3 linked regions of the Thermoplasma volcanium GSS1 genome follow. The protein of the gene in region 2 binds, or shares a complex with, the protein of the main gene of each other region. Links are inferred from orthologs where the notes say so. Each region holds a gene or a part of one and is shown on either strand. Other genes may lie near its edges.

Region 1 (4,599 bases), 570 kb from region 2 along the record:
TACCAGTATCTTATTCTCTTCATCTATCCTGTCCTTCTCCCAAGGATGCCTTGGAGTAGAATATTTCTTGTGGTGGAATTTTGGGTCTCCCATGATATCACCTTTACTCTTTCTTCCTCACTACACCAATGCTTAAGCCTCTCCTGCCGTTGGAGCGCGTCCTTTGACCCCTGACCTTTTTACCTTTTTCGTGACGTATTCCCTTGTAAGACCGTATCTTCTTCATCAGGTTTATATCTTCCTGAACCTGTACATCCAGATCAGTGGTTACAAGGTTAAGATTCTTGCCAGTTACAGGCTCCCTGCGGTGATTCAGAAGCCAGTCCGGAAGATCGTACTCCTTGTTTTCCACATACTCCTTCAGTTTCTCTATTTCATCCTCCTTCAGTTCCCCTATTTTCTTGGTCGGCTGAAGGTTTAACCTTTCCGCTATCGCGTAGCCCAGCCTGAGACCTATCCCCTTCAGATCCGAAAGGGCAAGAGGAATTGGGCGTTCTCCATTCAGGTCCTTGTTGGCTATCCTGACTATGTATTGGAAATCTTTGTTTTCATCTTTTTTAGCTGCAGGCTTAGCAGCCTCCTTATCACTTTTAACATTGTTTGCTGATGCCTTTCCCATTAGATCATCCTGTTCGTTCGATATATATTATCGTCATATTAATCTTACTAAAAATATGTGACAATTCCGTCGTGATCGAGATTATAACGGAGAGCCACTCTTAAGCTCCGCTGACCTCTTCACGCCGGGTATTAGTGGAATGAAGAATGCAGATATAACGCCGAATATGATCATAATCCACATAACGCTTGTCAACGTAAAATGCAGATTCAGGAAAATTGACATTACTGCGATGCCTATACCGCCCCCTACAGTGTTACCGAGACCCCATACGAGTCCGTTGGCAGTCGTGCTTATGTTATTTGGGACTATCTGGTTTACATACCCCATTAATACTGGAAATCCAGTGAAAGCCATAAAAACGAATGCTGCATAAGTCACAGTATCTAGAACTGCATTGTCCCCAGAAAGCATAAAGAATATGAAGAACAACGTTGATAATATCGTTGTAATTGATATCGACCACTTACCTCCGTATTTTTCAGTTAGCCTCCCGAATACCGGCTGCCCTATAACAGCAGTAAGAAAACTTATCGTAAGAATATAACTCATCAGTATTTCAGATTTTACGCGATCCAATACAAATTGTGATATGTAAGTGGTAGTACCGGTAAGAAACATCGCCCTTATGAATATCATAGCAACTATTATAGCAAGAACTCCCCTGTACCTTAAGTAGGTTTCTTTGTTTGCTGCAGAACTTGCCTCTCTGGATCTGTTAGGTATTTCACGCTTTTTAAGAAAAGACAGGCCAGCATATATAACGACTCCTGCAACAAACATGTATGTGCCTGCTACGAAGAGAGCATAAGCCTTACCAACAAGCAGTATGAGCGGTACCAATATGACAGGCAAAGCTGATCTACCTATACTTCCAAACGCCCCATTTATTCCTAAAGCTGATGCTGCTCTTTCTCCATAAGTAACGTTAAGTATGGAACCGCCTAGCGGATGATAAAAGGCTTGCCCTATGCCTAGAAATATTACGGCTATCAGCATGATCCATATTACGAAAGAAGCTGAAAGGAATGAAAAACCGAAGAGAAACAGTGAAACACCAAGTATAAAGATGCCTAGCATCATCAAACCGCGGTATGCCCTTGTCTTGTCTGCATAACGCCCTATAGGAGTACTTAGGAATCCGCTTATTATGTTATATATAATTGCTATTGCTCCAAGCAAAGCCAAGCTTATTCCAAAATACCTATGGTAATACGTGATCAACACAGAAAACAGGAGTATATTAAAGTCATTTGTAAAGTGGCCTAAGGAAGTAAATGTTAAAGCTTTAATTCTCTCCGGTCTTCCAAACTTCATAGAGCTTTCCATTGGAATTACACCTCCTTACCGATAAGTTATTTACATATTTAAACCTTATCAACATCATGCTAATTAAATTAGGATAATGCTAATATCAGAAACTATCAAGCCGGAACTGGACAGACTTATTATAATACTTTACGTATGTATTGATATGTTCAAGTATCCTATCCCTTGAAAAGTCATGAACAACGCATAGGAACTCTTCAATCTTTTTTGGGTCTGGTTTTCCAAATACGTACTTGACGTCAACAACGGGCGGGTTCTTGAAGAAGTCTATGATCTCGTCCAAATTTTCTATATTTTTACCAATCTTGTTTAACACTGCCTTTATATTCCCTTCCTTTTTAATTAGGGCGAGGGCTTTTTTAGCCCCTATGCCTTTTATACCTTCATTGAAATCCGTTCCCACCAAAATTCCTATTTCGATTAACTGATCCTGGTTTATTCCATTCTTTTTCAGTACTTCGTCGAGCATCACGTATTCAGGATAAACCGTTCTATAAACGTTCTTCCGCGGTACCTTCCTCCTGCCATAGATAGCAAAATTTCGAAGTATTTTCTTGGCGCCAAAGAGTAGGCAATCGTAATCTTGAGATATCACACCATCTGCATCCTTCCTAGTCATATAGGATGCCTGGGCCTCTCCCTCGGATGGCGCATCAACGTAAGGTATGCCCATGTAAGTTAAAAGTTCCTTCGTGTCATTCACGATCTGCGGCGTAATATAGTTTATTCTAGAATAGTACTGCTTTAAGTTTTCCTCTCCCCGAGAAATAGCCTCTTCTAGTTCAGCCTTGGCCTTTTCCTTTGCTAGCTGCCTAATCTCAAGCGTCCTATTTTTTAAAGGGCTGGGCTTTCCATCGAATACGAAAATTGGTTTAATGCCGTTTTCGACCAGGTTAACGGTTCTATAAAAAATGCCATAGAGGTGGGATGTTACGTTTCCACTAGAATCCATGAGCGGAGTCCCATCGTACTGCCTGACGTTGCTCAGAAGTTGGTAAAGAATATTGTAGGTATCTATAGCGAATACTTGGTTAGCCTGATCCTTTAGACTAGTCTGGTGAGATACAACTATGTCAGAAATATCAGTTCCCATTCTTCACCTCGCATGATATGCCATCCTGTACTATACGGAATTCTACCGAATTTCCCTCCTTTACAGAACGGTGTTTCATGACTGTCATTTTTCTCCTTCCATCGGGAAGCCTTTCCAGTCTGTATATGGCTTTCATAATGTGATCTACCACATAGCCTCCGAACGGAAGGATGTCGCCATTGGCTATGTCCTGATATATTTGATTAGTTATAAGAACAGGAATTTTCCTCTTGGCTGCTATGCTCGACAGCAAAGAAAGCTGCCTCTGGAAATCTATCACCCTTGATTGGTTATCTCCTGTCCTTTCTAGTCTAAAAAACTCAGAAAATGAATCTAAAATAAATAATCCATATGACGCATCCTTCTCGATGATCTTTGAAAACTTTGTTATTGCTACTTCTTGATCATCGAGTGAGAATACTCTGATTACCTTTAATTTTGAATTATCAGCTTTGCATATGGAAAGAAATCTCTCAGACGAAAACCCCTCTGAATCTATAAATACAACTTTTTTCCCAAGCCTCAAAGCAGAGCAGGCAGCAAGCATACACACGTTAGATTTTCCTGACCCACCTTCTCCAAATATTTCGGTTATAATGCCGGCTTCAAGGCCACCGTTGGTTAGGCCGTCTATGCAGGCCACCCCTAAAGGTAATTTCTCAATTTTTTCCTGCAGTGAAATTTCCTCCATCAATATTCATATAATTACTTGGTATATTTTTATTTCTTATCGATGGGATAGGCAAATCTTGATCGATCCCTTTAATCGGTACATCTCCAAACGTCCCAGGCTGTTCCATACAAACTTATAAATGCACTTAATTTATGATATCCGTTATGCCCGCCAAGACGTGATATCAATAAATAGTATATCTAGGCTTTAGACAGCTGAAATAGCAGAACTACGATGTAGTCTCTGCTAACGAACGTAAGGATAAGCAAATGTATGCATGTTTTTAATAGGTAAACTCAAAACGATAGTTCTCAAGCCATATTTTCAAACCTTTTTAACGTATCCTTATGTAGCGTTAAGGGTACAGCAAACTGTTATATCCATTCTTAAAATGGGGTGTTATGATTTTTGATAAGATTTTTGAATACGCTAGAGAAGCTGATACGGTTCTCATCTACAATGCTGGAGAGCAAAACCGGGATCCAACTTTTACTTATATTACTCAAACAACTAAGGGGATATTCGAAGGATCAGCATTAATTGTAAAAAAGGATAAGGCTACCATAGTAACCTCGCAACTTGAGGAAGAAGCAGCCAGATCAACGGGAATGGATGTTTACATTTTCAAAAATGGAACAGAATTTCAAAACATCCTTCGCGACTTGCTAAAGGATGTCAACACAGTGGGTCTTAATTATAACTCGTTGTCGCTCTCATCCTACAAGATGTTCTTGAGGATAATACCAGATAAGGAATTTCTTGATGTTTCAGCAAGTATCCTAGAGGCAAGGAAGGTAAAGAACGAGGAGGAATTAAAGAAACTCAAGGAGGCAGCAAAGATTGGAAGTGAAATACTGCCAGACGTACTCAATGATCTAAAGGAAG
Region 2 (4,524 bases):
GCAGAAAGGCATCAGGGTTAACGGTATTTCTACCTCAATCATATCCCAGAAGCCTCACGATAAAGATAAGATAGAATGGCAACCTGGAACACAAAATGTGGATCCGGAGCTTATTTCAAACGTGGTAGTATTCCTCATGAGCGATCTATCTCTTGGAGTAACAGGCAACATAATATACGTTGACAAGGGTTCATCCCTTTAAGATCGTATTTCGTTTTTCCATCGAATTTCGAAGATCATGATGGCTTGTATTTGAGAGTAAAAGCAAGGACTGCCGATACGAATTCCATAGCCAAAACGATAGAGACGCCCAGAATTAAAGTTGACTGCCTGAGAAAAGCAGTACCCAAAAATACTGGGATTACGGCAACGCCAGCGTTGCTTGCAACACTAAACATAGCAGTTGAAAGACCTGCCTTATCCGGACTACTTGCATAATACGTAACGGATGTCATGGCCATTGACCAGTATGCATTTCCGAAGAACCCAAAAATGAAGTACGAAACGGCTATTGCCGAAAGTAATCTTGTTAGCGATATCAATATTGCAAGGATAGATATGGAAAAGAAGGAAAGAAGACCAGAAACTATCAAACCAATTTTCAAACCTCCGTATTTACCAAAAATAAGGGGGAGAAGAACGGCTCCAAACGCTGATCCAACGAACGCAAGTCCGCCGAAGATGCCTGCATAGTTCAGGGCCTGCAAATGGTTTATATTGTGCATTATTAGCACCGATGCGGCTATGCTTGAGAACATAACCGACATAGAAGCTATGCTAAGTCCAACGTACCAGTTCTTCACCATCCCAACACTGAAAGATCCTTTAAGGCTCCTGGCCCTATAGTACCTAGGGAACGAAGAGTGCATGGAAGCGATCAATACAAGGGATATGGCGGACAAAATAGCTGGAACTATCAAAGTAAACTTTAGACCAAAATGTTCCTCAAGCCCTGGTGCGGTGAATGATCCCACCGCCATACCGAAGAACAATAATCCGACACTGATCCCTATCACAGTATGTGCACTTTTTGGAGATATAGAATCAGCAACGCTGCCAACGGGAGCCATAGCAAGGGGATAGCCAACAGCAGCAATGACTGAAAAAGAGAAGAAAAGATCGAATCTGTTGACAAATGCACGTACTGTTAAGCCCACAAAAGTTAGAATTGCAGAAGCTAATAAAGAATTGTAAACATTTCGAACTGCTGATATGTATCCTGCAACAAGACCGAATATAACCATCGCATATCCATAGAGCGTAATTATAAATATTACGAGAGATGTCTGGACATTAAGGGATTGTACAATTGATGGGACGAGTGGAGAAAGAATAAACCAGCCCATACCTATTGCAAATAGCATAATCCAGTATGAGACAAGTGGAGCATAGGCCTTTGTCGAGGATGCCATTCTTTCATAATCGTCTCATTGTATATTTATAGATTGTGACGTATATTGTTCTGCCCGAAAAATAAATAATTCACCTCATTCTTTGGCAAATCATATGAAAAATATCCAATGATTTTGCCTGTGTATCCAACTTTATTTTCATTTCCAAAGTTAATGTATTCGTATCGTCTCTAAAATATCTTGTTCAATCCGTCTACGTCAATGTAAAAAATTCTTATGCTTTGACACGATGCGGTGGATGCGAGGGTAACTAAGCCAGGCCAACAGTGCAGGACTTAAGATCCTGTCCCGCAGGGGTTCGCGGGTTCAAATCCCGCCCCTCGCATTGCTAAATTTTGGTTATTCTTTGTTAAAATAACACCTAAAGCTTTGGGACAATTGCAATAGTTCTCAGCAAACTGATCTTAGTAACAGTTTATCGAAGCTGATTCACTTCAAAAATCTAGGAACATTAATATCGCATAAGAGTATGCAGACACATGGCATTCCCTGGTGGTAATTTTCCCCCTGACGGAGAACTAATAGAGTTTGAAACTGAAGAAGAACCTAAATGGATAACGGTTAAGCTGAAGGACGGATCAATACTCCAAATAAAAATGGAGATTGTCTCTATATTAAGGAATGGTAACGATCCTAATACTGGCATACCAAACTACATGATACAGGCGACAAACATAATCAGGCTTGTTAAAGTACCGAAAGAACTTATAGTTAAGCCAAAAAAGAGTAATGAAGGCGGACAACCACTTTATAGATAAAATTTTAGCCTGTGTTATTGCTCCATTCTCGGAGCAAGCAGGAACAACCCTTTAATTTTAGCTGATGGGTTTTGATCAAGGTAAAACTCTATAGAAAGCGGATAATCATCTCTGAAGCTTATTTTTAAGCTATCGGCTGAAGATACTGCTTTGATGAACTTCAATAGGTACTCGAGCGGATAGGAGCTCTTTATAGTATCGGAGCAGGATAAATCTGAAAGCATATCCTTTGGAAGTACCATTTCTGATTCTTCGGATTCGGAGTGAGAGGTTGCTCTGAATCCCTCGGAGGAGAGTACAAATCTTATGGAATCAGAGATGTCCTCAGCCGCCCTCAACCCACGTTCAAAATCAGATCTCTTTATTATTGCATAATACTCAGAGGCAATATTTGGTATCTTTGGCGTTACGATAGTAGATGGATCCAACAGTGAGACGCTTTTACTTATATTTCCAAGGTCGAACTTGAGTTTCTCTTTGTCTTTCGTTATACCCACATTTTCAGAAGAGTTCGCGAGTCTTATCACAGACTTTAGCCTGTCTATGTCCAATGCTATTTCTTCTGTACCATCTGATCGAAATTCGCTGAATACTTCTTTTGGAACTTCAAGCCTTATCATCGCGACGTGAGCTGGATCGACCGCAGTAACGCTCATGCCGTTCTCGTCCACTTTGAATTTAGCCTCTGACACTATAGTACTGAGCAGATCCGTAATCTCCTTAAGGTTTCTAACCGAAATATTCATTCTAATCATATCTAACACCACAGTAACAACTGCCTGCAATCAAAGCAGCACAATTCACCATTCAACTCGAAGAGATACATTGTATCTTATTAATTTTTGCTGAATTATCTATGCACAACATTTATATGTAATCACAATGTCTGGAGGTTATTGTTTGAAAAGAATTAGCGTCTCAACCGCTGTTTCGATCCTTCTTCTTTATAGGCTTCGACGTCTTAATGACGAAGTATACCATAAGCAAAATAATAACCGATATCAAAAGAAACTGAAGATTGAAGGATTCAGAAACGTTGACCACGTAGACTGCTGCGACACCAATTATCGATCCGTAGAATATGGAGAACGCGAATGAACGTATCCTGTCTATCGATCGATTTCCGTTCATATAGGATCTTACTATTATGGAGGCTAAAGAAATGATGAAGGCTGCAATCAACTCACTATTTATGGGCACTGCAAAGGTTGCGAGCGGTAAGCTATACTCATACCCATAAAATACAAGGGTGAATAGGGCCTCGTATTCCATAAGCTCAACATAGAAGAAGGATGTAAAAAATGGGTATCCGGTAATGGACTGCACCGTGAGTGCCGCAAGCAGATCAAGCGTACTGAGTGTAGAAAAAGCCATAAGTGTTATTACTGAGTATAGCTTAGTAGCGAATATTCCCTCTACCAAAGTTATAACAGCAACTGCAAGTGATATCGAAACCATAAATGGTTCGTTTAGCTGCGTTGCAAGTACGTAATATTTATTTTTAACAAGGCCTTCACGAAGGAGCAGCCCTATAATAATGGAAGCCGAGACGACAAGTACAGCTATTGGGTATACTAGATCCATAAACGGTTTCCGAAGTATTCTCCTTATAAAAGGAGCAGCTGAAAATATGAGGAATACCGCAATATTAGCGTAAATGTACGTCCTTGGCATCACGTAAAGAAGAATTGCCAGTGGTGGTGCCATTACTCCAATGTTTACAACAATGGCCCATTTTCCATAGTCAGCGTACGCCATTCACTCACCCATGTTAGTCATCTTAGCATAAATGTAAGCTGAAACTAGCTTTCTGTAAAGATCCTTCCTGCCGCAAACATCTGAACGAAAACCCCTTGACTTGATAACTGAGGCAATAGCTTTTGAAATAGCGTATTGTCTTGTAAATAGCGTATACCTTAATGTCATGTTCTCCGTGCCATCAACTATGAATTCGTACGGATTCAGGACAAAAAACATCGCCTTGTAGCCTTTTAGGTCCTCTAAGCCTCTCATAATGTTGTCGGTCGAAGAAAAAGAAGATATGATCATTATCAAGGTGCTTTTCTTGACCTTTTTCTTTGTATCTTGTACTATGTTGACAAAGTCGAACTTCCCAGCAGGCCTTATCCCGGATACTACTTTCTCAAGATCCTCCACAGGCCTTGCAGTCCTTGAGGGCTTTATGTAATACTCAAAAGCGCTCGAAGAAATCATAAATCCAACTCCATCTTGGTTTTTCCTTATTTTGTAAGAGGTCTTTAGAACATCAGATATTACGGTATCAAACATCCTTATACCATCGTGGCCATGATTCATTCCAATACCGTAATCCACCACAAATAACACGTCTATGA
Region 3 (4,372 bases), 980 kb from region 2 along the record:
GTACAGTCCTCGATATTGGATCGAGAATGGGAAAGCTTCAATGGTGCCACACCAGCAGCCATGGCGGCAATAGCAGCACGCAGGTACATGCATGACTTTAATGTTGAAAGAGAGGCCATATCCATGGTCGCTGTTAACGATCACGCTAATGCATCGCTGAATCCTGATGCTCAATACAGGAATAAGATAACTGTAGATCAGGTATTAAACAGCGATCCTGTTGCTGAGCCACTTAACGTATTCGATTGTTCCCCGATTACCGACGGTGCTTCAGCAATAATATTGGCATCTGAAGGCTTTGTCAAGAAAAACAGGATTGATGGCGTAAGAATATTAAGCTCTGCTATGGCAGAGGACTACCTAGCACTTCATAGCAGGAAATCTATCTACACTCTGGAATCAACAAAGATCGCCACAGAAGAAGCACTTAAGAAGGCAGGAATAAAGAGGGAAGACGTATCATTTTTAGAGTTAAACGATTCCTACAGTATATATGGACTGCTTGAACTTGAAGACATGGGTTTTGCAGAAAAGGGTAAGGCAAAGGATCTGGTTTACGACGACATAAAGCTGAACGGAAGGCTCCCTGTTAATCCGTCTGGTGGCCTTAAAGCTAAAGGCAATCCTCTGGGGGCTACAGGTGTTTCTCAATTTTTTGAAGCATACTTACAGCTCAAAGGGAAGGCAGGGCAGAGGCAGGTAAAGGATGCAAGGTATGCGCTGCTCCACAATATGGCTGGAACTGGAGCAACTTCTGTTGTACATGTTGTAGGTGAGTGAAGATGGGACAGCTTTCTAGATTTTGGAGAGAGAGTGAGCACAGGTACAGGCTGCTTGGATCAAAGTGTGGCAACTGTGGAACGGTATATTTTCCTCCAAGGGAGGTTTGCCCGACATGCCATAGGGACTCAATAGGAAAAATGAAGGACATAGAGCTGTCTGGAGACGGCGTCATAGAATCATTTACCGTAGTGCATGAAGCTCCGCCTCGTTTTTCAAGGCAGAGGCCATACATACTTGCACTTATAAAGACTGAGGAAGGGCCGATGTTGACCGGCCAAATAGTAGATGCAGATCCAGACGAAGTAGAAATAGGAAAGAAAGTGCACGCGGTGTTCAGGAGAATGGGCGAGGACGGAGAGAGCGGAGTAATAGTTTACGGATATAAGTTTGTTCTGGACTAAAACAGCTTCTTCTGCCCAGATTCGACGTCTTCTTTTATTTTTTTATAAGTCTCCCAATGTATCCTTGCAACGCTTCTAAGATCTAATCCCTGTTGCATCGCCTTCCTGAGGAAATCTATAGTTCTTGGGTCTGATGGATATCCGGATCCAAAAAAGCCGTATTTTTCAGCTATTTTATCTATCTCTCGATCCCTTATGACCTTAGAGACGATGGAGGCTGCGGATACAGCCGGGTAAATTGAATCAGCCTTATGCTTGCATACAACTTCTTTTCCGCTTTTTTCGCGAATATATTTTTCTGCCCTCTCTTCTATAACATCGAAGCAGTCTATGTAAACGATACCTTCAGCTTTGCTTAGCAATTCAAGTATGTAATTCTCTTCTATCTTGTTTAGGCTTTCACTGGCCATATCTTTGTTCAATGTTTCAGGTGATACAACAACGTATGAATATGCGCAATTTTTAGTTATTTTGTCAAAAAGGTACTCCCTTCGTTTCCTCGACAGCATTTTTGAATCTTTAACGCCTATCTCTCTTAGGTATTCTTCTTTGCAGCAGACTATCGATATAACCATGGGGCCGATTACTGGCCCACGCCCGGCTTCGTCTATGCCGCACTGAACTTCTTCATGCATAAAGGCACTCCAGTTCACCATAGCATCGATAATTTTAAAACCATGGTGAAATTCACAATACGCAGGGCCGGTAGATCAGCGGTAGATCGCCTGCTTTGCAAGCAGGAGGCCTCGGGTTCAAACCCCGACCGGTCCACTAGTTGATTCTGGCAATAAAACTAAAGTCAACTCTGCCTGTCAAGACTTATCAGATTACATAAGAATTGTATATAACTATGAAATATTCTCTTTGTATGGTTTCAAGAAGCGATTTGCTGCTCTCTTTCATCTATGCGTGGGGAAAGTCAAAGAAGAACAATGAACCAATCCCATCAGTTACACATCTACAGAAAGAGATTTTCCTCCTCTGCAGAAGAACTCCGTTCGCAGAAATGAAAGATGTCTATCACTTCGAACCTCTCTGGTATGGCCCATTTTCCAAGGAACTTTCCGGAGATCTAACTGATTTCCAATCAAGAGGAGTAATCTCATTTGATGAGATAAGACTTACCAACAAAGGATTTAAAATCGCTGCTTCAGTTTGGGATCACTTAACTGATTTTGAGAAACAGCAAATATTTGACGTCAAGTCAACCTTCAATTATATGAGTCTAACAGAATTGCTTGATACGGTGTATTCCAGGTACCCAAGATTCACTAAGAGATCGGCCCTTAAGAAAGAGGTGGTCGATAAGTATTTCGCTGATTTTCTCCAGGAAAATAAAATAACTGAAGAAGATGTAGTTTCTGCCGTCAATATGGCTAAGAAGGCATTGAGACAATAAATGCGGCTCATAATCGACACCAATGTTGTATTAGCATATCTGATATCTGGGTCCGCCCGTTCCTCAAATGCGAAGGTGTGCAGGAGAGTAGTAAATGGCTTGGATAAGGCATTTACTTGTGATATACTCTACGGTGAGTTGAAAAGACTTCTTGATTTAGACCCAGATCTGATCGAGAAGATTTCAATTATTGGAAAGAAGGAAGGAGATGTATTTCGTGCCTTATATAATGCTAAAACTGAGTACTTGAACTCAAGACTCGACCCTTACGTTATGCAGCTGAATTTCGTAAAAACAGAGAATCTTGCAATAGATCCTGTAGCAATAAAAGATATTGGAAACGATTGGTACATGATTTCGATAGCCAAATCTGTCAGCATCGACTACATTGTTACTTGGAATACTCAGGACGTTCTCAAGTATGCTGACAGAAACGGCATAGACGTAAACAGAATATTAGAGCCCCCAAAATACTTAGAATTAATAAAATGAAAGACAATATCTTCGAAGAATGTCTCGAAATGTCGTTTTTTGCTGAGTATGTCAACTCTGTTTTTGTGAGGATTTAGTATTCCCTTAAAACTTTAATCAAATCCCGACCGGTCCATAATCTATTAATCGAATACCTTTCATGCGAGTATTCGACATGTTCTCATGACCACGCAGCCGAAACATCCTTAACTGCTTCTAGACGATTATGTACGAATATGGTTTGAAAACCTCAGATCAAAATCTGTTTTGGCAGCAGCTTGGGCATTAAGGAATCTGAGGCACTACTGTAAGCTTACCCGTACTGATCCGAAGGGAATCCTGAATAGAGCCAGAGCCAACGAGAAGGATTTCAGGTACGAATTAACAGACTTTGTCAGGAAAATGGAGAAAGAAGGTAAGGCAGGGTCATACATAGCTAGATTCAAGAAGGTTATTCTTTCATGGTTAAAGTTTAACGGTATCGGTTTGTAGTTAACTGTTAACATATCCGGGTAGAACGAAACACCGGCAATCGTTAACGAGAGAGTTCCAAGCAAGGAGGAGTTGGCAAGGATTCTCAGGAAGGCAACTTCAAGAGGCAGGGTTGCCATAGCAATCATGGCATTCTCCGGACTCCGACCGGAATCTCTGGGCGATTATGAGGGCACGGACTGTCTCAGAATTGGTGATCTAAAGGAAGTGAAATTGTCCGACGAAATCCAGTTTGACAAGATACCGGCAAAAGTGATGGTGAAGAGCAAGCTGAGCAAGTCAAGACAACAGTATTTCGGATTCATTGGAGAGGAAGGCGCAACCTACATCAAGGAGTATCTTGAGGAGCGGGGCCTTATGAACAGGAAGGGCTTTCCGGAGAGTTACGACCTGAAGGCACTGATAAAATTCCCGTACGAACTCAAGTCAGGTAAAGAGAATATTGACATTCCTCAGTATTCCCATATTATATATGACATAGTTCCAGGCAAGTTCAAGACAGTGGAAAATCCAGATGTACTGATCCTTGAGGGTCTTAATGTCCTTCAGACCAGGCGGACTGATACAATCCCACCAGCCAGCGAATTGCTGGTTTCTGACTTTCTTGATTTTTCAATTTAATGTGGATGCCATTGAGAAGGACATCATGAAATGATATATCGACAGATTCCTCATCTTCAGGGAAACTGCGTTCATGGATGAAAGGTCATTCTTCCGGGAATTCGGAGGCCTAGGCATTGAAGATGCTGTCAGGACGGCAGGCAACATCTGGGACGAGATAAATGGCCCGAATCTCGTCCAGAACATCTAGCCTTCAAAGTTTCAT

Evidence for each region.
Region 1: the proteins of TVG_RS05705 (region 2) and fen are in contact, whole or in part, in a crystal structure (PDB 1RXZ), measured with the Archaeoglobus fulgidus proteins. The link is inferred for Thermoplasma volcanium GSS1 from one-to-one orthologs. Residues at the interface, in WP_010877842.1 of Archaeoglobus fulgidus: Asn43, Val44, Ala45, Met46, Pro120, Arg121, Pro123, Leu125, Gln151, Met192, Ser194, Asn218, Tyr219, Pro220, Ile237, Leu238, Ala239, Pro240, Arg241, Ile242, Glu243, Ser244; in WP_010877775.1 of Archaeoglobus fulgidus: Lys326, Ser327, Thr328, Gln329, Ala330, Thr331, Leu332, Glu333, Arg334, Trp335, Phe336.
Region 3: the proteins of TVG_RS05705 (region 2) and rnhB are in contact, whole or in part, in a crystal structure (PDB 3P83), measured with the Archaeoglobus fulgidus proteins. The link is inferred for Thermoplasma volcanium GSS1 from one-to-one orthologs. Residues at the interface, in WP_010877842.1 of Archaeoglobus fulgidus: Val39, Ala42, Asn43, Val44, Ala45, Met46, Leu125, Asp168, Ser194, Asn218, Tyr219, Pro220, Ile237, Leu238, Ala239, Pro240, Arg241, Ile242, Glu243, Ser244; in WP_010878125.1 of Archaeoglobus fulgidus: Ala74, Ile178, Ala179, Ile183, Arg190, Ser195, Asn196, Leu197, Arg198, Gln199, Lys200, Thr201, Leu202, Asp203, Phe205.

The regions. Positions count from the first base shown.
Region 1 is NC_002689.2:545,601-550,199, reverse strand. Bases 1,038-3,973 are described here. They hold fen (flap endonuclease-1), read right to left. Parts: upstream 3,042-3,973; coding sequence 2,034-3,041; downstream 1,038-2,033. Other genes in these bases: radB (DNA repair and recombination protein RadB), read right to left, coding at 3,031-3,732; TVG_RS02940 (MFS transporter), read right to left, coding at 1,038-1,948. Also shown: TVG_RS02950 (30S ribosomal protein S4), read right to left, coding at 1-93; TVG_RS02945 (30S ribosomal protein S13), read right to left, coding at 104-619; more of TVG_RS02940, read right to left, coding at 701-1,037; TVG_RS02925 (aminopeptidase P family protein), read left to right, coding at 4,116-4,599. UniProt on the Methanocaldococcus jannaschii protein: Structure-specific nuclease with 5'-flap endonuclease and 5'-3' exonuclease activities involved in DNA replication and repair.
Region 2 is NC_002689.2:1,116,540-1,121,063, forward strand. What follows is about bases 1,056-3,916. They hold TVG_RS05705 (DNA polymerase sliding clamp), read right to left. Parts: upstream 2,926-3,916; coding sequence 2,185-2,925; downstream 1,056-2,184. Other genes in these bases: TVG_RS05690 (MFS transporter), read right to left, coding at 1,056-1,412; TVG_RS05700 (hypothetical protein), read left to right, coding at 1,892-2,170; TVG_RS05710 (hypothetical protein), read right to left, coding at 3,089-3,916. In the rest of the region: TVG_RS05685 (SDR family oxidoreductase), read left to right, coding at 1-202; more of TVG_RS05690, read right to left, coding at 237-1,055; more of TVG_RS05710, read right to left, coding at 3,917-3,928; TVG_RS05715 (DUF58 domain-containing protein), read right to left, coding at 3,929-4,524.
Region 3 is NC_002689.2:141,403-145,774, forward strand. Bases 1-2,709 are described here. They hold rnhB (ribonuclease HII), read right to left. Parts: upstream 1,820-2,709; coding sequence 1,181-1,819; downstream 1-1,180. Other genes in these bases: TVG_RS00695 (thiolase domain-containing protein), read left to right, coding at 1-780; TVG_RS00700 (Zn-ribbon domain-containing OB-fold protein), read left to right, coding at 783-1,184; TVG_RS00715 (hypothetical protein), read left to right, coding at 2,053-2,583; TVG_RS00720 (PIN domain-containing protein), read left to right, coding at 2,584-2,709. Outside these bases: more of TVG_RS00720, read left to right, coding at 2,710-3,075; TVG_RS08060 (hypothetical protein), read left to right, coding at 3,322-3,546; TVG_RS08065 (hypothetical protein), read left to right, coding at 3,760-4,167. UniProt on the Methanocaldococcus jannaschii protein: Endonuclease that specifically degrades the RNA of RNA-DNA hybrids.